3 regions of the Neobacillus sp. MER 74 genome follow, and region 1 is predicted to be linked to each of the others. Evidence: predicted binding sites of a transcription regulator. Region 1 holds the regulator's gene; each other region holds the start of a gene.
The links. The regulator Rex, encoded in region 1, represses fermentation and respiration genes when NADH is low (regulators of the CRP and FNR family bind a similar motif). The targets are predictions, from matches to a motif close to TTGTGAAATATTTCACAA.
Positions count from the first base shown of each region.

Region 2: nirB (nitrite reductase large subunit NirB) is a predicted target of Rex. The motif match lies at 1,832-1,849, and genes of this name have one in related genera.
Region 3: M3610_RS20125 (L-lactate dehydrogenase) is a predicted target of Rex. The motif match lies at 7,463-7,480, and genes of this name have one in related genera.

Region 1 is NZ_JAMAUV010000030.1:2,833-11,177, forward strand. It holds gene tsaD (tRNA (adenosine(37)-N6)-threonylcarbamoyltransferase complex transferase subunit TsaD) at 1-376, shown strand, start outside; gene M3610_RS25005 (hypothetical protein) at 626-820, opposite strand; gene M3610_RS25010 (ABC transporter ATP-binding protein) at 849-2,768, opposite strand; gene moaC (cyclic pyranopterin monophosphate synthase MoaC) at 2,946-3,443, shown strand; gene M3610_RS25020 (redox-sensing transcriptional repressor Rex) at 3,479-4,138, shown strand; gene M3610_RS25025 (sulfite exporter TauE/SafE family protein) at 4,345-5,097, shown strand; gene dcuS (DcuS/MalK family sensor histidine kinase) at 5,233-6,852, shown strand; gene M3610_RS25035 (response regulator) at 6,830-7,537, shown strand; gene M3610_RS25040 (2-hydroxycarboxylate transporter family protein) at 7,657-8,345, shown strand, end outside.
Region 2 is NZ_JAMAUV010000032.1:7,844-16,188, reverse strand. It holds gene M3610_RS25545 (hypothetical protein) at 1-392, opposite strand, end outside; gene M3610_RS25540 (hypothetical protein) at 536-763, shown strand; gene M3610_RS25535 (hypothetical protein) at 787-1,773, shown strand; gene nirB (nitrite reductase large subunit NirB) at 1,972-4,386, shown strand; gene nirD (nitrite reductase small subunit NirD) at 4,393-4,713, shown strand; gene cobA (uroporphyrinogen-III C-methyltransferase) at 4,741-6,189, shown strand; gene M3610_RS25515 (precorrin-2 dehydrogenase/sirohydrochlorin ferrochelatase family protein) at 6,190-6,831, shown strand; gene aceB (malate synthase A) at 7,010-8,345, shown strand, end outside.
Region 3 is NZ_JAMAUV010000014.1:102,878-111,222, forward strand. It holds gene M3610_RS20085 (transketolase family protein) at 1-14, shown strand, start outside; gene M3610_RS20090 (SDR family NAD(P)-dependent oxidoreductase) at 39-797, shown strand; gene M3610_RS20095 (FadR/GntR family transcriptional regulator) at 870-1,580, shown strand; gene M3610_RS20100 (MFS transporter) at 1,937-3,268, shown strand; gene pfkA (6-phosphofructokinase) at 3,335-4,291, shown strand; gene M3610_RS20110 (GapA-binding peptide SR1P) at 4,367-4,510, shown strand; gene rpiB (ribose 5-phosphate isomerase B) at 4,539-4,985, shown strand; gene M3610_RS20120 (MFS transporter) at 5,128-6,369, opposite strand; gene M3610_RS20125 (L-lactate dehydrogenase) at 6,418-7,365, opposite strand; partial or broken rRNA gene M3610_RS20130 (16S ribosomal RNA) at 8,298-8,345, shown strand, end outside.

The sequences.
Region 1 (8,345 bases):
AAAATCCGCTGTTATTAATACGGTCCATAATGCGGAGCAACGAGGTGAGGTGATCGCCCCTGAAGACCTAGCTGCAAGTTTTCAAGAAAGCGTCATTGAAGTTTTAGTCACAAAAACAGAAAGAGCGGTCACAGAATACGGCGTAGAGCAAGTATTGGTAGCGGGCGGGGTTGCAGCGAATAAAGGACTTAGACAGGCGTTAGAGAAGGTTTTTTCCAAGAAACCTGGGATTGAATTAGTCATCCCGCCATTATCACTATGTACAGATAATGCAGCAATGATCGCTGCTGCTGGAAGTGTGATGTTTGAAAAGGGAATTCGAGCAAATTTGACGTTAAACGCCAATCCTGGATTAGATATTGAATTATATAATTAGAAACTCTTCTGGATAAGAAGAGTTTTTTTGTTGATAAGAATTTTTGAACTTCCATCAAAATAATCTTAAATGTGGATAAGTGGATTGTTTTCTGTGTATAATGTGGATAAGTGGGATAGTTATTGTGGATATTGTGGAAAACTAAAAATATCATTGGGAATACTCTGTTCACAATGTGAATAAGCTTGTGGAAAAGTGAATAATTTTTTTAAAAGGTGTTTATATCGAATGTTGTCGATATATGTCTTATTATAAAGAAGGCTGTGTTAAACTTGTCTGTTGATTTCTGTTCCAGGCACAAGCGGTTCGCGGGCGTGCCCGGGAGCCTCCTCGTCGCTTTGCTCCTGCGGGGTATCCCCTGCCCCGTACTCCCACAGGAGTCTTCGTGCCTGGAACGAAGAGCAACAGAGTGCCAAAATCAACATTAACCTTTAACACAGCCAAAAAGAAAAAACCAAGCACTGCTCGGTTTTTACTCTGCCAATTCCGCCCATGCTTCCATTAGTTGCTCGAGTTCAGCCTTGGCTTTTTCATTTTTTATGTTGATTTCTAATACTCTTTCATGATTTTGAAAGATATCTGGATCACATAACTGCTGTTCGAATTCCTGAATTTGCTCTTCCAGTTCTTCAATTCTTTGTTCCACTTCTTCTAATTTCCGTTTTCGCTGACGTTCTTGTTTCTTGCTTTCCTTATCCTGTTGATAAGTATTTTTCTCAAATGCTTCCATTTGTGCAGACCCTTTTTGAATATCCGCCAGCGCCAGGGCAGCAAGCTCCTCCTGCTCCAATTTCTTCTCTACATAATAATCATAATCCCCTAAATACTCTGTACTGCCATGGCGGCTCAGTTCCAAGACCTTTGTGGCAATTCGGTTAATAAAGTACCTGTCATGGGAGACAAAAAGAATTGTGCCAGGGTAATCGATTAATGCATTCTCAAGAACTTCCTTGCTATCTAAATCCAAATGGTTGGTGGGCTCATCTAAAATTAGAACATTGGCTTTTTCCAACATAAGCTTAGCTAAAGCAAGTCGAGCTTTCTCCCCGCCGCTTAAAGTGGAGACAATTTTTAAGACATCATCACCGGAAAATAAGAAATTACCAAGAACCGTTCGAATCTCTTTTTCGTTTTTTAACGGGTAATCATCCCAGAGTTCATTCAAAACACGCTTATTGGAAGTTAATTCAGCCTGTTCCTGATCGTAATATCCGATGGAAAGGTTTGTTCCATAGAGAATGGTTCCGTCTAGGGCAGGAAGCTTTTTAATAATTGTTTTTAATAAGGTTGATTTACCAATTCCATTTGGGCCAACTAAGGCAATGCTTTCTCCTTTATAGGCACGAAATGAAATGGCTTCTGAGACCTTTTCGCCCTGATAACCGACAGCAAGGGAATCGACCGTTAACACGTCATTGCCGCTTTGTTTTTCAATTTCAAACGAGAAGTTTGCCGATTTTTCATCTCCTAAGGGGCGGTCCATCAGTTCCATCTTCTCTAACTTTTTGCGGCGGCTTTGGGCTCGTTTGGTCGTTGATGCACGTGCCAAATTCCGGTTGATAAAATCCTGAAGATCTGCCACCTCTTGCTGTTGCTTTTCAAAAAGCTTTAAATCACGCTCATAATTGGCCGCTTTTTGATCTAGGTAGGCACTATAGTTGCCTGTGAATCGTTGAATTTGCTTGCGGGACACTTCATATACCTGCGTAACCACCTTATCTAAAAAATAGCGGTCATGGGAAACAATCAAAATGGCCCCGTGATAACTTTGTAAATATTGCTCCAGCCAGGACAGGGTATCAATATCAAGATGGTTGGTCGGCTCGTCCAATATTAAGATATCAGGCTTAGTTAATAGCAGTTTACCAAGGGCAAGACGCGTTTTCTGTCCGCCGCTTAAACTTGATATCATCAAGGATTTATCAGGGAAATTTAACCCATGGAGTACAGAACGGAGCTCTGCCTCGTATTGATATCCACCCTGCTCCTTAAATTTCACTTGAAGATGGTCGTACTCTTTTAGGATTCTCTCGTATCTTCCAGTATCATCAAATACATTAGGATCGGCCATTTGCTCTTCAAGGGCCCGAAGTGACTTTTCCATTAAACGCAGCGGTTCAAATACAGTCAACATCTCGTCCCATATCGACAAAGTGGACTCTAAACCAGTATTTTGGGCTAAATAGCCAATCATTACTTCTTTTGGTTTGATGATTTCACCGCCATCATGTGACAAGTGGCCAGCAATAATCTTCAATAATGTTGATTTTCCTGCCCCGTTGCGACCAACTAGAGCCACACGGTCTCGAGTTTGTAATTCTAATTTAATATTCGATAAAATTAGGTCAGCACCATAATATTTTTGTAGTTGATTAACCTGTAACAAAATCATTCTTTTTCACCTCTATTACATAGGTTTAGTGTACCTTATTCCCCGTATATCGGCAATAAACTGAGGCGCAGATTAGGTGGATGAAGGTGTTAAATCGGCAAAAACCTTGAATTTCGTTCAAAGTTTCACAGACAGATAAGGAAAAATAGTGTATGATTTGAAGGGAGGATTATTTATATGGCAGAATTAACGCATTTTAATGAAGAAGGCCGAGCAAAAATGGTCGATGTCAGTGATAAGCCAGAAACAGCACGGACGGCACTTGCTCATTCCAGTATTACAGTTAGGAAAGAAATTTACGATAGAATTACGAATCACGCGATAAAAAAAGGTGATGTCTTAGCAGTGGCACAGGTAGCTGCGGTCATGGCAGCAAAGAAGACGTGGGATTTGATTCCGATGTGTCATCCGATCCCCTTAACGGGGGTTAATATATCTTTTTCCTGGGAGCAGGACACAGAAGAGAATTATCGCTTAAATATATCGGCAGCCGTTAAAACCAAGGGGAATACAGGTGTAGAAATGGAAGCGTTAACAGCTGCGTCAGCATGCGCTTTAACGGTTTATGATATGTGTAAAGCTGTTGATAAAGGTATGGTGATTGGCCCTACATATCTTGTCGAAAAAACAGGCGGTAAAAATGGTGATTTTAAGAGAAACGAAAAAGTTAAATGATTTTTAACTAAATTATCCATGGGGTGTGGGAGATTATGAGTAATGAAACAATGAAAATACCACAGGCGACAGCCAAACGGCTGCCCCTTTATTACCGATTTCTTAAAAACCTGCATTCTTCCGGTAAGCAAAGGGTTTCATCAGCCGAACTAAGTGAAGCCGTAAAGGTCGACTCAGCCACGATTCGCCGCGATTTTTCTTATTTCGGAGCTTTAGGAAAAAAAGGTTATGGGTATAATGTCAATTATTTGATTTCCTTCTTTCGTAAAACCTTGGACCAGGATGAATTAACAAAGGTTGCTTTAATAGGGGTAGGGAATCTGGGCACAGCATTTTTAAACTATAATTTTTTAAAGAATAATAACACGAAAATAGAATGTGCCTTTGATGTGGATCCAGAAAAAATGGGAACGAAAATTCGCGAGGTCCCGGTTTATCAAATGGATGAATTGGAGAAGGTTTTATCTGAGGGAGGTATATCCGTTGCGATATTAACGGTTCCAGCCCCAGTTGCACAGATGATTACTGATCGACTTGTGAGTGCAAATATAAAGGGAATATTAAACTTTACGCCAGCACGCTTAAATGTTCCCCCGCAAATTAGAGTCCATCATATTGACTTAGCAGTGGAACTGCAATCGCTTGTTTATTTTTTAAAGCATTATCCGACGGTGGAATTAGAGGAAGAAGAATAGTAATTTAGTTAAGAGCTTTTCACAACATTTGTGGAGAGCTCTTTTGTATGCTTCATACCCTGCTTTTTTTAATTACATAATCTATCAAAATACTGAGGGCTGGACTAAGATGTAGGTAGTTTATTTGCAAGCGATTACTATCGGGATTATAGATCACACATTCCCTAGAGTGACATCTAGGGTTTTTGCAATTGGAGGGGATGAAGTTGGCGGTCGTGCTGACTATGTTTGTACTTGGGGTATTATTAGGATTTGTCGGAGCAGGAGGTTCTGGCTTTATTATTGCCATTTTAACAGTGGTTTTTGGAGTTCCCATCCATGTCGCTTTAGGGACATCTTTAGCTGCCATGGTGTTTACTACCTTGTCAGGTGCGTACAGTCATTTTCGACAAGGAAATATTTCGATTAAAACGGGTCTAATTGTCGGAGGCTTTGGGTCGATTGCTTCCTATTTTGGTTCAAAGCTAGCTGGTTTGATTCCCATCCATTCCTTGCATTGGTTAACCGCAGGGATGTTGTTTCTATCCGCTTTGATCTTGGTCGTACGATTGTTTATCGTTCAAAAAATTAAGGCAAACTATAAAAAAGACGAACCGAGCAACCTTCTTCTCATTAAGAAAGCAGCGCTAGTCGGTTTGGTTACCGGGTTGTTGTCTGGGACATTTGGGATTGGTGCTGCACCGTTCATTCAAATCGGACTGCTTTTAATCTTGGGACTTACGCTTAAACAATCTGTGGGTACAACCATGCTTGTTATTCTGCCCATCGCTTTAGCAGGGGGAGCTGGCTATTATTTTCAAGGATACTTGAACTTCCCATTGTTATTTGAAGTGGTGGCAGGAACCATGATTGGTTCTTATGTCGGGGCCAAGTTTACGGACTTTGCACCTCAGCCCGTGTTAAAAAGTGCGATGGTCCTGACCCCTATTTTAGCAGGAGCCATATTACTGATAAGTTAAAGAAAGCTTCCAATGCTGCAAAGTTCTGTCATAGCAAGCTTTGCAGCTTTTTTGCGTTTACTTACCTGAATGATTACATTGTCATCAAGGGATGATCAAGATGGTGCCTGACACCCGGCACAGCTGGAGGGAAATATGAGAAGGGGCAGATGGAGTTTAAAATCAGTAATTATTGTATTCGTTTGTGTAGTGGTTACTTTTTCGCTGTTGATAACGGATTTACTTATAAGTTCCAGAATTGCTTCAGAGACGGAAAAGAATCAGGCGGAGCAAGCAAGAAGTGTAGCTCGCATGGTTGCACATAGTCCGCTTGTGATTGAGGCGATGAGTGGGAAACGCGATGAAAAGGACATTCAAAGCTATGCAAATGAAATGAGGAAAGTTACAAATGTTTACTTTATTGTCGTGATGGATATGAATGCCATTCGAAAATCCCACCCCGACAGTAATAAAATAGGGTTGCCATTCAGGGGTGGAGATGAAGGACCTGTTTTAAAAGGAAGAGAGCATGCGTCAATATCAAAGGGATCGCTGGGACCTTCATTACGCTCTTTTACACCCATTAAGGACGAAAAAGGGAAACAAATCGGGGCAGTGGCCGTTGGGATTTCGCTGGATAATGTGGAAAAGGCCGTCAAAAAGAGCCGAACTGGGATCTATATTGGAACCCTGATCGGTCTATTAATCGGTGTTCTTGGGGCTGTTATTTTAGCTAGATATATCAAAAAAATCTTACTTGGGCTTGAGCCGTTTGCGATCGCAAAATTATTAGAAGAAAGAAGCGCTATGCTTCAATCCGTCAGAGAAGGAATTGTCGCGGTTGATCAAGAGTCAAAGATAACACTTGTCAACCGAGCTGCTTTAAAGATGTTTCACAAGGCAGGACTGCCGGATAATCCGATGGGGGTAAATATAGAAAGGTATTTGTCTACCACGCGCTTAAAAGATCTCTTACAAACGGGTAAAGCTGAATTGGATGAAGAACAGAATTTAAATGGAATGACCATTTTAACTAATCGAGTCCCTGTTATTGTTGGGAATAAGGTCGTAGGGGCCATTGCAACTTTTCGCGATAAAACAGAAATACAAGTACTCGCCGAAGAACTGACTGGAGTGAGAACTTACGCCGATGCACTTCGAGCCCAGGCACACGAATATATGAATAAGCTTCATGTTATTTTAGGGATGGTCCATACAGGGTATTATGAAAAAGTTGTTGAATACATCAATGAAACGGTTAATCATCGCAATAACGAAATTGGCTTTGTGACCAAAAAAATAAAGGACCCTGTATTAGCAGGCTTTTTAATTGGAAAGTTAAGTTATGCAAGGGAATCGGGGACAGAGTTATCAGTTTTGTGTGAACAACCAATTCCTCAACCCGAGGATTCTGATATAACACATGAACTGATTACGATTTTAGGTAATTTAATTGATAATGCGATTATGGCTGTGAGCGGTTGTCCACTCAAAAAAGTAACAGTTTCCCTTGATTATGCAGATGATATTTTAACAATTGAAGTAAAAGATACCGGAAAAGGGATGAGTGAAGAAATACAAAACCAAATTTTCAACAAAGGATTCTCCACAAAAGGCGAAAATAGAGGATTAGGATTGTATCTCGTTTCGCAGGCGGTTAAAAAGTTGGACGGGGATTTAATTCTATCATCAAAGCCTGAAAAAGGGACCGTTTTCGCCGTGTATATACCATATGATGGGGAGGGGGACAGAAATGATCCGAGTGATGATCGTTGATGACGATCCAATGGTGGCTGAATTCAATAAACGCTATCTTGAGCAGGTCCCTGGATTTAAATTGATGGCAATGGCTGCATCTGTAGATGAGGCGATTATGAAATTGGAAAAGCTAGAAATAGATCTTATCTTGCTTGATATATTTATGCCGGGGAAACTAGGTTTAGAGCTGTTAACCTACCTCCGCGAAAATGAGAAAGAGACCGATGTAATTATTATTTCAGCAGCGTCAGACATGGAGCGGATTAAAAAAGCCTTGAGGTACGGAGCTGTAGATTATTTAATTAAACCTTTTGAATTTGACCGATTTAGCAGAGCGTTAGTTGACTATAAGAACCAAACAGAGATTATTCAGACACAACATGTAATTAATCAAGACGTACTGGACCAGCAGATCCTGCACCGAGAGGAAAAGTCTCTTATCGAAGACCTCCCGAAAGGATTGACAAAAGACACCTTAAAACAAATTTGGGAAGCCATTCAGGAATTAAAAAATGCTCCGTTTTCAACAGAGGACGTTGTAAAGGTGGTCGGCATTTCTCGGGTATCGGTTCGTAAGTATTTAAACTTTTTAAAGGAAATCGGAATTCTTGATGTGAAGGTAATTTACGGTACCGTCGGCAGACCTGTATACCAGCATGAATATAATCAAATGAAAGAACATCTAATCAAAGCCTTTTTGTAAGCAGCCGAAAACTGCTTACTTTTTTTATTTACAAAAATCTTATTAAATTTACATAAACTATGAAAGCGTTTCAATCGGGAATATGATAGAGACATAAATTTAATAGGGGGATGGAATTTATGGAACCAGTTAGAAAATTGCAACCGCTTACGGTTGTTTCAGGGGAAAAGGAAGAAAAGAAAGGTTTTTTAGGTAAAATTGGCAGTATGAAGATAGGGGTTATTCCACTGCCGCTTTATATCGTTATCGCAGCTGTTGTCTACTTTTCAGCTGTCTATAAATTGCTTCCAGCTGACATGATTGGCGGCTTTGCCATCATTATTGTTATGGGGATTTTACTTGGTGACCTTGGTATGAAGATTCCGGTCTTGAAGGATATTGGCGGTCCGGCAATTCTAGCACTGTTGGTCCCATCTATATTAGTCTATTTTAGTGTGATTAACACAACTGGAATGAATGCGGTTACGCAATTAATGAAAACATCAAATTTCCTTTATCTATATATCTCTGTTTTAGTAGTCGGAAGTATTCTTGGGATGAATCGGAGAGTCTTAATTCAAGGTTTCACACGAATGTTTATCCCGCTTATTTTTGGAACCATTGCTTCTGTTATCGTAGGGGTTCTTGTTGGATTGCTTTTTGGTTATGACATGAAACACACCTTATTCTATATTGTGGTTCCCATTATTGGTGGAGGAATCGGAGAAGGGATTTTACCCCTTTCATTAGGCTACGCGGAGGTTCTCGGAAAATCCTCAGAAACATTTGTAGGGCAATTAATCCCAGCTGCGGTTATTGGAAATATTGT
Region 2 (8,345 bases), on a different contig from region 1:
GACAGAAGCATATAATCTCCGCCGGCAGGGAACTTTGTGGTAAAGGCAAATTCGCCTTTCCCCTTATAATTTGGATGGATGTGAGAAAAATAAGCTAAATCCTTACTAAAAATAAAGAGATGCATTTTTTTCTCATGAACCGTATCAAACGATTGAATTGGTTTATTTGATTCATCCTTAATGAACACTGAAATGGGTATTTCCTTGTTTGCGTTGGGATGATCCTCGATTTTCCATTCAGACTTTGTGGGAATGACATCAGTTGGAGTGGCACTCATTCCATGGTCCATCCCCGACGACTTCGGGACTTTAATCGGATTACAAGCAGATAAAAGTGCCATGTACAAAAGGGAAATAACGATTATGGACTTTTTCAGTTGGAATTCCTCCATTCATAAACAAACTTACTTTCTATAAAATACATTACCTAATTCAACCATTGCAAGAATTTTATGTAATTAGTAAGTTCCTTAGCATATAAATAATGATAAAATAGGAGTAGGCAAAAGGAAGTAAAGTATGGGGGATTATAGAATTGATTCCATTGTATCTATTTCACGTCACAACCGTCGAACACAGTGAAAGTTTACTGTGGACCTTTTTACTCTGTAATGTTTTTGTTGTTACAGCAGGGATTGTATTTATTTATAAATTATTTCGACAGAAGCCTGTTCGAGCCTCGGGAATAACGTTTGCAATTGCTTTAGCCATCAATTATATCCTAATTGCCATCTTTGGGGATATATTCGACCTGCTTGGATGAGGGAAAGAGGGGAGATGTTATCATTGAAATATTACCGTTTGTGGGTACTTGCCTTTCTATTGAAATTCATAGGATCTGCATGGGATGCTTCCTATCATTTTAGATATTTATTTGAGGAATACTCTATTCCCCATATTGTCAATACGATTGGATTTATCTTAGGGGCCTTTTTGTTATTACAAGAGTGGCGGAGTCCACACTTTATGGACCGATTTTCAAGGAATCTTATTACCATTGGATATGTTTTATTTCTAATTGGCATTCCCTTAGATTTTACGTACCATATTGCGTATGGAATTGATTTAACTACCTGGAGTCCGACTCATTTTATTTATTATATCGGAACGAGTATGATGATCATCGGCGTATGGCGCGGGTATTTTATCCATACGAGAGAAATTCAACCGTCATGGAAGTCCCTTCATACTTGGTTTGCGATGTATCTCCTTGAATGCTTAATGTTTCCGAATATGCAGCAGGAAAATGGTGCGATCTCCTATGATCAATACATTCATGGAAGGTCAATTGCTTCAAAAGAAATCCTTGAATTAATCTCAGACCCGGCCTCCCAGATTTTTGGCGGCATTCCAGAATGGGTATATCCGATCTATTCCATCCTAATGGTTGCTCTCCTAACGATTTTAATTATTCGCTTTTGCCGGGATTATACGATCCCAGTTATGGCGACAGCACTATATATCTTATTTCGATTTGTCGGAAAAGCCATTTTTTACTCCGTTGGTTACCCTACCTCCTATGTTCCAATCACGCTATTATTCATTCCATTAAGCTTCTTATTAATTAGAAAATACTCTCGATTAGCCGGGGGTGTGGGCAGCATCGCTTACTTTATCGCCCTGTATCTGATTCATATCTCAGGAATACTCATCACACCGCCGCTTGAATTATGGGAACTTGTTCCGGTCGCTGTCATTGGAGTACTGGTACCATCAATAAATTTATGGGTTAAACCATACCCTTTACAAAAAACAGAGAAAAAAGTTGTTTAACCAAAATAGCATACAATGTGTGCTATTTTTTTTTGTTTACAGCGAGATTTTGACAGTTATGTGAATTTATTCACAAGTTAAAGTTAGAATGTGACGTACTTCACAATTTTTATCAACACTAGCCTTTACAATGTAACTATAAAGAAAATCTTATAATATTTAAAAATATAGATTTAACATATAAGGAGCGATCCAAAAATGAAAAAACTAGTGATGATCGGGAACGGGATGGCAGGAGTTAGAACAATTGAGGAGATTCTAAAAGTATCTGCTGAACCCTTAGAGATCACAATTTTTGGCCAAGAGCCGTATCCAAACTATAATCGGATCAAACTATCAAATATCCTTCAAGGGGATATAAACTTTGAAGATATCATTATTAATCCAATAGATTGGTATAAAGAAAATAATATTCAATTATACACTGGCGAATCCATTGTTAGCATTGATGTGGACACAAAACGAGTAATTAGTCATCTTGGCCGGAAAGTCGAGTATGATGATTTGATCATTGCTACTGGCTCGAATTCTTTTATTCTGCCAATTGCAGGCGCAGACAAACAAGGTGTGACAGGGTTTCGTGATATCCATGATTGTGAAATGATGATCAAAGCAGCGCAGCAATATAAAAAGGCTGTCGTCATCGGCGGAGGACTACTCGGACTAGAAGCTGCAAGAGGCTTGCTGAACTTAGGAATGACCGTTGATGTAGTTCATCTAATGCCGCATCTAATGGAGCGCCAGTTGGACCCAGTTGCATCCTCACTACTTAAGGCGGAACTTGAAGGACAAGGCATGAATTTCTTAATGGAAAAGGAAACGGTGGAAATTCTCGGTGACGAGCGTGTTACTGGCCTTCGCTTTAAAGATGGCTCACAAGTGGAAGCAGACTTGGTTGTCATGGCGATTGGAATTAAGTCGAATACGGAAGTGGCAAAAAACAGCGGCATCTATGTAAATCGCGGCATTGTCGTCAATGACTTTATGGAAACGAGTGTCCCACATGTGTATGCAGTCGGAGAATGTGCGGAGCATCGGGAAATTGTTTATGGTTTGGTTGCGCCTTTATATGAACAAGGAAAAATCCTTGCCAGCCGCATTTGTGGTGCCGAAACGAACCCATATGAAGGCTCTGTTACAGGTACTCAGTTAAAGGTAGCGGGCGTTGATCTTTTCTCTGCTGGAGAAATCTTTGAGGATGGTACAACCAAATCGATCATGATCTACAATGAGTACGAAGGTCTCTATAAACGAGTGCTTACTAGAAACAACTTGATTGTAGGGATCGTCCTATATGGTGACACAAAAGACAGTACTAGATTATATCGAATGCTGACTAAAAAAGAGGACATCAGCGGTGTATCAATATTCCATACCGAATGCACTGGTGAAGGCGAGACTGATGATGTGGCCTCTATGCCAAATGACGAATTGGTTTGTGGCTGTAACGGAGTCACAAAAGGTGCCATTGTTGAAGCGATTAAAACACAGGGATTAACTACTTTAGACCAAGTGAGCCATTGCACGAACGCCGGCCGTTCTTGCGGTCGCTGTAAGCCAATGGTTAGCAGTATTCTCGCATACACACTTGGAGATCAATTTGATGCAGCGGCAGCTCAAAAAACAAGTATCTGTGGCTGCACTACAATAAGCCGTGAAGAATTGTTGGCTGAAATCAAAGAAAAAGGCTTAACAAGTGTGAAGGAAGTCATGCACGTACTTGAGTGGAACAATGAGGAGGGCTGTACCAAATGCCGTCCTGCCATTAACTACTACTTAGGTATGATTCATATGGATGAATACAAAGATGATCGTGACTCTCGTCTCGTCAATGAAAAAATGCATGCTAACATCCAAAAAGATGGAACTTATTCTGTTGTCCCAAGGATGTATGGCGGGGTAACAACGGCAGCTGATTTGAAGAAAATTGCTGAGATTGCCGAAAAGTATGAAGTACCACTCGTGAAATTGACAGGCGGGCAGCGAATTGGCTTGTTCGGGGTGAAAAAAGAAGACCTGCCAGCCATGTGGGAAGAGTTGGACATGCCATCAGGTTATGCCTATGGTAAAACACTTCGTACGGTGAAAACGTGTGTTGGTGCACAATTCTGCCGCTATGGCACACAAGATTCGATGGCCCTTGGAATTGAATTAGAAAAGAAATTTGAGCGCCTTGATACCCCGCATAAAGTTAAAATGGGCGTATCTGCCTGTCCGCGAAACTGCTCCGAAGCAGGCATTAAAGACATTGGTTTTGTCGGTATTGACGGCGGCTGGGAGATTTATGTGGCAGGTAACGGCGGCGTCGACCTCCGTGCAGGTGACCTGTTATGTACGGTGAAAACACAGGACGAAGTGATGGAAATGACAGGTGCTTATATTCAATATTACCGTGAAACGGCCAATTACTTGGAGCGTACGTCAAAATGGGTAGAACGTGTTGGTTTAGAACATGTCAGAGAAGTGCTCGCTAACGAAGAAACGCGAAGGGCTTTAAACGAGCGCATGGATAAAACATTGAAAAAATATATTGAGCCTTGGAATGAAGCGATTCAAAGTGAGGAAATCCAAGATAAATATTATGCACAACATACAATCAAGGTGGGGGAGTGATTCATTATGCTTCAAACAATTACTCGGATTCCAGTAGCAAACTATTCAAATTTAAAAGTTCGGTCAGGCTATACACTTAAAATCGATGAAACCAATATTGCGCTTTTTAAAGTAACGAGCGGAGAAGTATATGCGATTGAAAATCGCAGTCCACATCCGAAAGGCGGCGTTCTTTCAGAAGGGCTTATTAGCGGCGAATATGTATATTGCCCCGTGTATGATTGGAAAATTTCTTTAAAAGATGGTAAAGTACAGGCACCGGATGAAGGTCAAGTGCGGACATTTAAGGTAGAATTAGAGGACGATATCGTGTTTATTGTCAGATAAGAAGGAAATGGGAAGGATTGCTGCAGGATGAAGACAGGAAAAGTATTTTTAGTAGGAGCAGGGCCAGGGGACGTACGTTTAATCACTTTAAAAGGCATGGAGGCCATTAAACAAGCAGAGGTCATATTATATGATCGGCTTGCCAATCCAAAATTGTTGGAATATGCTCCAGCCGATTGCGAACTGATTTACTGCGGAAAATTACCGAATCGCCATATTATCCGCCAAGGAAATATCAATGAACTATTGGTGGAGAAGGCGCTGGAAGGTCATCGGGTGGTCCGCTTAAAAGGCGGAGACCCTGGTGTGTTTGGCAGAGTGGGCGAAGAAGCAGCAGCCCTGGCCCAACATGAGATCCCTTTTGAAATCATTCCTGGTATTACATCGGGGATTGCTGCCCCTCTTTATGCAGGCATTCCTGTTACCCACCGTGAATATGCGGAATCATTTGCAGTCGTCACTGCCCATGATAAATCGAAAGAGGGAAAACCAGTGCTCGACTGGGAAGGACTGGCCCGTGGTGTCGATACGATCGCATTTTATATGGGCGTCGGCAACTTACCATTTATTTGCGAAAATCTCATCACGTACGGGAAACCATCGTCGACCCCTGTTATTTTGATTCAATGGGGTACATTTGGCCGGCAAAAAACATTGCAAGGGACGCTGGCTGATATTTCTGAAAAGGTCGTAGAGGCTAAGTTTAGTAATCCGTCGATTATTCTGGTAGGTAAAGTCATATCCCTCCGTGAAAAAATCAGTTGGTTTGAAAAATTGCCCCTGTATGGCAGGCAAATTCTGCTGGCCCGTACAAGTGAGGGCTCTAGTGAATTAGCAAAAGCATTAATGGATGGTGGAGCTGATGTCATAGAGTTTCCAAAATGGAAAAAAACCGTGCTGCCAGTTGATTTAACCAAGGTGGCTTCTTACGAAAAAATTCTCTTCACTTCTCCAGAAAGTGTCGATGAATTTTTTACTGCGGTAGTCAATCATGGAGTCGATATCCGAACCATTCGTGCGGACTTCTATGGAGCTTCTCTTAAATCGAAAAATGCACTTAAGAAGCATGGTTTTATAGCCGCCCATGCAGAGGAGATGCAAGAATCCAGCTCATTGCTTATTGTCGGAGATGATAGCATTTTGAAAAAAAAGACGGATGCGAGAGACGTCATGGTGACCAGCAAAAAAGAGCTAGATGAGCAGTTTTTGCCTCTTTTTAAAAGAATGTTAGATGAAGCAGAGTTGAATACGATGATATTCCCGAGCAGTGCCTCGGTTGAATTGTTTATAAACGCGTTACGAGAGTGTGATTTGAATGCCTTTGAACTATTGAAAGGGCTGCAGGTGGTCAGTATGGGAAGACAAACGGAAAAGGCCGTTGTCAGTTCAGGCCTTCCTTCACACGGCATGCCGGCATTCGCAACGAAGGAAGCTTTGGTTGAATATTTAGCCGAACGACCTGTTGGGGAAGTGTAAATGGTGAAAACAGGCTATCCAGTGATCTTAAGATTAGAAGGGAAAAGCGTAGTGGTGGCAGGAGGCGGGAAAGTAGCCGAACGGAAAGTGGTTGGCCTGCTAGGAACAGGTGCTGAAGTGGTTGTTATCAGCCCGGATGCAACAGATGAAATCCAAAGGCTTAGTCATGAGGGAAGAATCATATGGAAACAAAAGACCTTCTCGGCCAGTGACATTGCCAATGCCTTCCTAATTTTTGCGGCAACAAATAGTCGGGAGATCAATCAGTCGATTCAGGAGTCAGCAGGTACCCATCAATTGGTAACTATTGCTGATGATCCAGCTGGCTCCAATTTTCATGTCCCCGCACACGTTCAACGAGGGTCTTTGAGCATTGCTATCTCAACAGGCGGGGCGAGTCCAACCCTGGCGAGCCAAATTCGAGACCAGCTCGAGCAGCAGTTTGATGCTTCCTATGAGGGCTATCTTGACTTTCTCGCCTCGAAACGAAAATGGATTTTGAAGGAAGTAGCTAATCCATCTTTGAAGAGAGAGCTCTTAAAATCTATAGTGAGCCCGGAGTTCTTAACTAGTGTTCATCGGGAAGAGGATTTTATCCGATTATATGAAGCATGTTGTAAAGAAACGCATAATAGCAATTAAAAGAATGTCTGCGGACGTTCTTTTTTTTATAGGCTTTTATCCTTTTGGTACAAGCCTTAGGTAGTTTTTACCTATTTTTATAAAAATTATCAGAAAAGTAGTTCCATTTTTGAAAGTTGTGTTATATAATACAAAACGTAGATTGTTTCTGTATTATAACAAAGAGGTGATGTAGTTCATGTCGACGCAAACAACAGGTATTGAAGTGGTAGGGGCAATGAAAGCCCAGTACGAAGAGATTTTAACAGCTGAGGCATTAAATTTTATTGAAGAGTTGGAGCGAAAGTTTGGCGGACGAAGAGTTGAACTGTTACAGTACAGGCAAAAACGCCAAGCGGAAATAAATAATGGAACATTACCTGATTTCCTCCCGGAGACAAAGCATATACGAAACGGGGACTGGACGATTGCTCCTTTGCCTGATGATCTCCAAGATCGCCGGGTAGAAATTACCGGACCGACTGAACGGAAAATGGTAATCAACGCTTTGAACTCGGGCGCAAAAGTATTTATGGCCGATTGCGAGGACGCCACTTCACCAACCTGGGAAAACATCGTCGAAGGACAAATCAACTTAAGAGATGCGGTAAATCGGACGATATCTTTTGAAAATGCCAATGGCAAGAAGTATGAACTAAAGGGCGAGACAGCCGTGCTGTTTGTGAGACCACGCGGCCTTCATTTAGAAGAAAAGCATATTTTGCTAGATAGCAAGCCTATTTCAGGAAGTTTCTTTGATTTTGGCATGTACTTTTTCCATAATGTGAACCAACTGCTTGCGAGGGGAACAGGTCCGTATTTTTACCTGCCAAAGCTGGAAAGTCACTTGGAAGCAAAGCTTTGGAATGATGTATTTGTTTTTGCACAAGAGAAACTGGGGATTCCGAATGGAACCATTAAAGCGACAGTATTACTAGAAACCATCATGGGTGCCTTTGAGATGAATGAGATTTTATTTGAGCTAAAAGACCACTCCGCAGGCTTGAATTGCGGAAGATGGGATTATATTTTCAGTTACCTGAAAAAACTGCGTCAACACAAGGATATTATTTTACCCGATCGCTCACAGGTAACGATGACCGTCCCGTTTATGCGTTCGTATTCGTTACTAACGATTCAAACCTGTCACCGCCGCAATGCACCAGCAATTGGCGGGATGGCTGCCCAAATTCCAATTCGCAATAACCCGGCTGCTAATGAAGAAGCCTTTGCTAAGGTTCGTGCTGATAAAGAGCGCGAAGCCCGTGACGGTCATGATGGTACATGGGTTGCGCATCCAGGCCTGGTCCCAGTTGCTCTGGAGGTATTTAACCGCGAAATGCCGATGGCCAACCAAATCCATACGAGTAAACAACAGAAGATTACCGTGACCGCTCAAGATTTGCTTGAGTCACCAGGAGGGACGATTACAGAAGAGGGAGTTCGTTTGAACATCAATGTCGGGATTCAATATGTAGCTTCGTGGCTTAGAGGCAATGGTGCAGCCCCGATTCACAACTTGATGGAGGATGCCG
Region 3 (8,345 bases), on a different contig from region 1:
TACTCAATAACTAATAAACTACCGAGGAGAGAAGAAACATGTTTGAATTAGATAATCGAGTGGCGATCGTTACAGGCAGTGGTTCAAAAAAGGGGATTGGACGGACCATTGCTTTAACCCTTGCAAAACAGGGGGCAGCAGTAGTTGTCGCTGACCTTAATGCTGATGGAATTCAGGATACCGTTCATGCAATTGAGGAAGCGGGCGGAAAAGCTTTAGGTGTTGAATTAAATGTCACCAGCAAAGAATCGAATGAGGCGATGGTAGAAAAGGTTCTACAAACCTTTGGCAGAATTGATATCCTTGTCAATAATGCTGGAATTTCACAAAAGGTAACCGTTGAAGATATGACCTATGAGGACATCAACCGAGTATTTAATGTTAACATGTTTGGTCTATTCTTATGCACGCAAGCCGTACTAAAAACGATGAAAGAACAAAAGTTTGGCCGAATTGTTAGCCTATCCTCCGTTTCCGCTAAACGAGGAGGCGGAGTATTTGGCGGGCCGCACTATTCTGCCTCAAAGGCTGCCGTATTAGGATTTTCAAAAAATCTCGCTCGTGAAGTAGCTCTTGATGGAATTACCGTAAACTGTGTAGCACCAGGTCTTGTTAATACAGACATTTGGAAGTCCCTTCCTGAAGATCAAGCAAAGAAAGTAATCGACGGAATTCCAATGGGAAGACCAGGTGAGACGGAAGAGATTGCGGCAACGATTGCCTTCTTAGTTTCAAAAGAAGCCTCCTACATAACAGGAGAAGAAATTGATATTAATGGCGGTTCACACATGGATTAATCTAATCCTTACTGTACAGGCATTCCAGTCAGGAATGCCTGTGCAATTTCATTGAACACTAGACGGAGAGGAGTGATTGATATTAATTTTAATCCAGTGGCCAGTAAGAAATTATATATGCAAATTTATTATCAAATCCTTTCTGAAATTGAATTGGGTTCATTTAAAAAAGGTGATAAACTGCCTGCTGAAAGAGAGCTGTGCGAACTATTCGGTGTAAGCCGTGTTCCCATTCGACAGGCCCTTAGTGCATTAGAGTTGAATGGTATTGTATATTCCCGTCAAGGTGAAGGAGTTTATGTGAAAAGTAATCAGATTACACCTGATCATTCTGAATCGGCCATTTTCTTTAAATCGATATCTCCAGAGGATATTGTGGAAGTAAGGATGAATATTGAGCCTCTTATTATAAAATTTGCCGCTCAAAGAGCAACTGATGAAGATATAAAGGAACTTTATTCGACCATCAAAGAGATGGAGAAAGAAACCATGGCTGGTGTTTATGTACCAGAAACAGACCACAAATTACATTTTAGTATTGCAAAGGCCTCTCATAATGACTTATTTATTAACATTATGGCGGCTATAAGTAATGCAATGAAACAACAAGAAATGTGGAAATTTATTCGAGATCGAACTGTCACTCGACCGGATTATCGAGACACGAATTTTTATGAGCATCAATTACTTATAAAAGCCATTGAGGATCACAACGAAATAGAAGCAGTCGAAGTCATGAATAAACATATGAAAAACTTATATGATCGGTACTGGAAAGATTAGACCAATTCAGTTTCCACTCCTAAAGGATTATTGACAACCCTTACATGCAAAGATATACTTAATGCAAAAAAAGGTAACTTAGCATACAAGTAGACAAAGTGTATAGAGAGCGACTATGCAGAACTTTTACATTTATATAATAGAAGGATTGGAGAGTCGCCAAATCTATTTGTGTTGAAGGAGTAAATTTAAGGTTTTTTGAAAGCGTTTGATGTATAGGTTTACAAATTTCAATACTAGTAATTTTAAAACTCTCTTAGGGGAACTATTTTTTTAGGGACAATTTAATTCCCTATAACCTTTAATTAGATGATGCTTGGAGTAAGGAAGGGACAACAACACAAGGGGGAATTATTTTGGATCAGTTTGCATTAGAGCGTTCAACTACTAAAAAAGTTACGTTAAGATTAATTCCATTTCTGTTTCTTTGTTTTACTATATCCATTCTTGATAGGGTGAATATTGGATTTGCTGCCCTGCAAATGAACAAAGATCTAGGCTTTTCAAATGCAATTTTTGGATTTGGAGCAGGAATCTTTTTCCTTGGTTATTTCCTTTTAGAAGTACCGGCCAGCGCAATGATGGCAAAGGTAGGAGCAAGAAAATGGATTAGTAGAATCATGGTTACATGGGCCATCCTTGCCATATTAGTAGCTTTTGTAAAAACACCAATGGAGTTTTATATTGCACGGTTTCTCTTGGGAGTTGCTGAAGCTAGTTTTTATCCATGTATGGTTGCCTATTTAAGTGGTTTTTATCAAACGAAACATCATGCAAAAGCTATTGCAGGATTCATGGTGGCGATTCCAGGTGCAAATGCGTTAGGTGCTCCACTCTCTACTTTTTTGATGAGTGTCAACTGGTTGAGTTTGGCCGGCTGGCAATGGCTGTTTATTTTGGAAGCGATTCCGGCATTAATCTTAGGCATTATTTGTTTTTTCTATCTTGATGATCGCATTGAAGATATAAAATGGTTGAACAAAGACGAGAAAAAATGGTTAATTGACGTTACAACAAAAGAGAGACTTGAAAAACAGCAGGTAAAGCACTACACATTCTTGCAGGCATTAAAAGACCGTGATGTTCTTATCTTATCGGCAGGATATTTTTGCTGGATGGTTGGCTATTACGGAATTAACATGTTTTTACCAACCATCTCAAAAGGGTTATCTGAGACTACAGCTCTAAGTAATCAAAGTATAGGTTGGATTTTAGGACTTATGTATGTTTGTGCCATGGTAACGATGATTCTAGTTGGGAATTCTTCAGACAAGAAAAACGAGAGACGCTTGCATGTTGCTGTATGTTTATCGATAAGTGCTTTTGCAATGATTATTAGCAGTTATATTTCTAATTCAAGTGTAGTCTTATCATTTGTATTTCTAACCATTGCTCTATGTGGAGCATTTGGGGCATACGCTCCATTTTGGGCGATCCCGCCTTCTTTCTTAACTGGAGCAGCAGCAGCAGGAGCTATTGCTCTCATTAACAGTATAGGAAATCTGGGTGGATTCTTTGGACCTTACATTGTAGGTTATATTAAGGATACAACAGGCTCCTTTCATAGCAGTATGATTTTCTTAGGCGTCAGTATGATAATAAGTTCTGTTATTGTTGTTTCCTTGGTAAAGCAGTCAGGTAAGGCAGAGAGCAAGAGTGCCGAATATAAATTGAAAAAATCTAGTTAATGAAAACTGTCATTACAGGATCTAAACATTCAATAAAATCTGAATTTTGCAGGAAGTGTATGGGTCATGAAAAAACTAGGGGTCCTAACAAGTGGCGGCGATGCCCCGGGAATGAATGCTGCTATTTGGGCAGTAGTAAAAGCAGCAAGTCACTATCATGTGGAAGTAATGGGGATAGAGGGCGGATTCCAAGGTTTAATTGATGGTAAAATTCATAAATTAACATCCCAAGAGGTAGAAGATATTGCCGATCGAGGCGGAACGATGTTAAAAACGTCAAGATCCTTAGAATTCATGGAAGAATCCGGACGAAAGAAGGCTCTTAATAGATTAAAAAATTTGGATATCGATTCCTTGATTGTCATAGGTGGGGAAGGATCTTTAAAAGGAGCCGAAAAGTTACATAAACTAGGTATAAATGTGATTGGGATACCTGGAACCATTGACAATGATTTAGCTTATACAGATTATTCAATAGGATTTGATACCACTTTAAATACCGTATTAGAGTGTATTAGTAAAATTAAAGATACTGATTATTCTCATGATAAAACAACGATTGTCGAAGTGATGGGAAGATATTGCGGCGATTTAGCTTTATATTCTGCTTTAGCAGGTGGAGGAGAAATCATCTCTACTCCAGAAGAACCATTAGATTTATATTCTATCTGTTCAAAATTACGTTTAAGAATGAGTAATGGAAGAAATGATAACCTCGTTATCGTTACCGAAAGAATGTATGATTTGCAGGACATGCAGCACTACATTGAAAAGAAGTTAAACATTAGTGTAAGAACTACCTCATTAGGGTTCATCCAAAGAGGGGGAAATGCATCCGCATTTGATCGGGTATTAGCAAGTAATATGGGCGTTAAGGCAGTGGAACTGTTGATGAATGGATATTCGGGTCTAGCAGTTGGAATGAAAGAAAATAAAATCATTCATAAAGAACTTAGATACGTAAATTCCGAGATAGCCGATAAGCAGGATAAATATAGAGTACTAGAAAAGCTTTTATGTTAGAAAAGGTATATCCCTTTATTGGTGTTTGGATCAATCAGTTTTTATTTAACAAAAGTGTTAAGGGGGAAGCGACTGATGGGAGAGAAACTAATTGAAAAACAAGGTACGATTATATGTCAAGTGTGTGAAGAAGTAATAGACATTGTTGGAAGTACAGAAGGCGTTAAAACGTGGTATGGCATGTGTCAGGATTGTTCCCAGTATAAGAAAGAAGATTAACGTCATTGGACAATTGGGAGGTAATAAAATGAGAGTTGCTATTGCATCTGATCATGGTGGTATTAAGATTCGAAATGAGATTATCTCATTACTAGAAGAGATGAAAATGGAGTACTTAGATTTAGGGTGTGACTGTGAAGCCTCCGTTGATTATCCAGATTATGCTATTCCTGTTGCGGAAAAGGTAGCAAGTGGTGAAGTAGATAGAGGTATCTTAATTTGTGGCACTGGGATTGGAATGAGTATTTCGGCAAACAAAGTAAAGGGAATACGTTGTGCACTGGTGCACGATACGTTTAGTGCTAAGGCCACAAGAGAGCATAACAATTCCAATATCTTAGCGATGGGAGAACGTGTCATCGGTCCAGGCTTAGCTCGCGATATTGCAAAAATATGGTTAACAACCCCTTTAGAAGGTGGCAGACACGCAAATCGTATCAATAAAATAAAGGAATATGAAGAAAGTATCTTTTAGGAAGCGAGGGATTCTCTTGCTTCCTCAAAAACAAACCCCCTTTCGCTATTAGGCAAAGGGGGGTTGTTGGTTAATAACCGTTATTGCTTTAGTATATATCCTCAATTTGAAGTACAAGAACCGTCCCCGTACTCCTACCCACTTATGCTGCTGTCCTTACAGCTGCTTCCTTTTGTCTGGTTTCCGGAAAGGTTGCCACCAAGAAGATGTACAAACTAGACACGGCGATAAAGAAGATCATGGCGGCCGTGTATCCGGAAGCGCCTAAGATAAAGCTCCACACGATCGTCGCAATGGTTTGGCCCGCATAGGCGATGGCCCAGAATAAGCCGAACATAATTGTCAATCTTTGTGGCGTCATCCCTTTTAATTCATGGGGCAGATTCAAAAAGATTGGGTACTGGATATACATCGCAAATCCAGAGATTGAAATGAGCGTGTAAGAGAGTAACGGAACTTTATTTGCAAAAACGAGCGCTAGGGCAAAGGCTCCCACCATGACGATACCTGAAAATAGGAGAATCGGTTTCCGCGCTACCCCTTTATTCCCGATTCGAATCCCTGCAAAGGTACCAAGTATACCGAAACCTGAGATTAATAGGTTCGTAACCGAGCCGTTTAACAAGGTATATTGATCAAATATGGCTTTAAAGCTTACTAGCGATAATACATACAGCGTTAAAAAGGAAGCGAACGCTAGACCGTAGCGCCAAAGGAATCCGTCCTTAAGAGCGTCTCTGTACCCATATTTTTCAGATTTTCCACCGCTATCTTTTGTTTCAAAGGTCTCTGCCTTCCAAAGCCAACCGATAAAAAACAAAATCGTTAACGAAGCAAATAACGTTAAGGTTAAACGCCAGTTGGCCACCATTTGCTTAGCAAAAACCGTAAATAAGACGGCAACAATAAAGGCCCCCGCATTATAAGCAACGGTATTGGCCGCATTAATGCGCAGTTTTACATTTGAATTTTTAACATAGTGAGCGACGATGGGGTTCATGTAGACAATCACCATCGAGCCACCTACGGCCATGACCATCCGGGCTGCGGTATAGGCCCAGTAATTAGGCAGGTAAATCGCAACAAGTCCCATCATTAACAGGCCAATTGCTGTGCCTGCTGCTTTTTTCGGCCCTAATTTCATGAGCACTAGCGCTGCTAAGATGTTCGCAAATACACGTGCGGTCGTAATCGAATAATTCACTAATTGAGATATAATAGGATCCACCGGCCCACCGAAAAACGTTTCGGTTATTTGAGGGGTCAATGAAGAGCCCGCCACCCAGTTCATGGCAAAGGTTACATAAGCCAGCCACAATACCGCCATCATAAAATAACCTTTTTTTGTATGATTGATCGTTTCCATATCTTCATCTGCTTTCAATAGTGATTTCATCTTTTCATTGAAAAAATGGAGTGCTTGCAGCAATGCCTAGATTACGGGTTTCATCGTTTCCTTTAATACGTTAACGGAGTGGCTAAATTGTTCTTTTTCTTTTTCATTTAACTCAATTTCAAGGACTTCACGGATTCCGCCGCGGTTAATGACTGCAGGCACCCCGATAAACACATCATTTTGTCTATAATGTCCATCTAGATAAGAAGAAACTGTCAGGATACAGTTTTCATTATTTAAAATGGCCTTCGTAATTCGAACGAGAGACATTCCGATTCCATAGTACGTTGCACCTTTTCGCTCAATAATGTGATAAGCAGCATCACGGACATTCACGAAAATTTCTTCTAAAGATTCTTTGTTTAGTTTTTCAGCTGGGAGTTCTTCCAGTCGTTCGACACCTACTGCCGCACGGCTCCAAACGGGAAGTTCAGTATCTCCGTGTTCTCCAATAATATAAGCATGAACGTTTCTAGTATCCATGTTGAAATGCTGACCAAGCGCAAAGCGGAGACGCGCAGAATCTAGGACGGTACCAGAACCAATCACACGTTCTTTCGGCAGCCCGGACTCTTTCCAAGTCACGTAGGTTAAAATGTCGACAGGGTTGGTTGCGACCAAGAAGATCCCGTCAAATCCACTTGCCATAATGTTTTTTACGATTTGTTTAAAAATTTTCGTGTTCTTTTCCACTAACTCCAAGCGTGTTTCACCAGGCTTTTGTGCTAAGCCTGCGGTAATTACAACTAAGTCGGCCTGTGCACAATCTTGATAAGAACCGCTCCAAACATGGATAGGTGATGGTGCAAATGGGATTCCGTGGTTAAGATCCATCGCTTCGCCTTCTGATTTGGCCTCGTTCACATCAATGAGAACTAATTCTTCCGCAACTCCTTGATTAATCATAGAATAGGCATAACTACAACCGACTGCACCAGTTCCAACTAAGACAACCCGGTTTACTTTTTTATTTCTGTTTTCCATGATGATCAATCTCCTTTTTCAGTGGGTTTAAACTTGTACTAATCTATTAGTGATTTTTTGGTAATTAATAACTTGATGAGGTTAGTATAACACTAGATTGTGAATAATTTCACAATAAATGTGACAGTAATATGAACCTTCAATTGAAAGCCTTTACAAACAAAATATTATATGAATGAATGCGCTGTCATCCCCCGGGAGATGCGATGGACTGGTTCTGGTGTTTTCATTACTCCCAGTATAAAATACGAGAAATTGCCAGGTGAATTTTCTAGAAAAAGGATACGGGCAGGGTGTTCGTCCAACCCATTTTTCTTGCTCTTAATAAACTATATATAAATAAATCATTTTTTAGGAGGAAAATGGGTTATGGATTGTAAGGAAAAATACGAATGCCGCCCGTCCGTCATTTGGTGGGGGTTTAAGGGAAAAGAAAAGGATACTCAACATGATAAGCAAAAAGATGATTATCATGAACGCAAAAGATGCAGAAGTTTTTGCTGCGTATTTAAATGTACATGTTCGTAATTTTAATAGGGAGTGTTTCTATCTAATTAGAAACCTCTCTTTTTTGTGACCATGGGAACGATTCTGGTTGACATTATTCTGCTAAAAGAAACATAAGAACCGTCTCAATAGAAGGAAGGAGAAAAAAGAAAAACTTTTTGTTGCATAAGTAAACCGACAGTGTTATGATATAAAAGTTGCTTGTAACGGAAGTTAATTCGTTAAAAGTGATTTCAAAAAAAGATAAATTATTATATTGACATAACGATAGAGAGTTGATATAATAATAAATGTCGCTTCTGACATAATGAATTGTTCTTTGAAAACTAAACAAACAAAATCGTGCAAACAAACAATATTAATCATGTTTCTTCTATTATATATAGTTAGAACATGAGCCAACGTAACAAATGAGCTAATCAACTTTCTTGGAGAGTTTGATCCTGGCTCAGGACGAACGCTGGCGGCGTGCC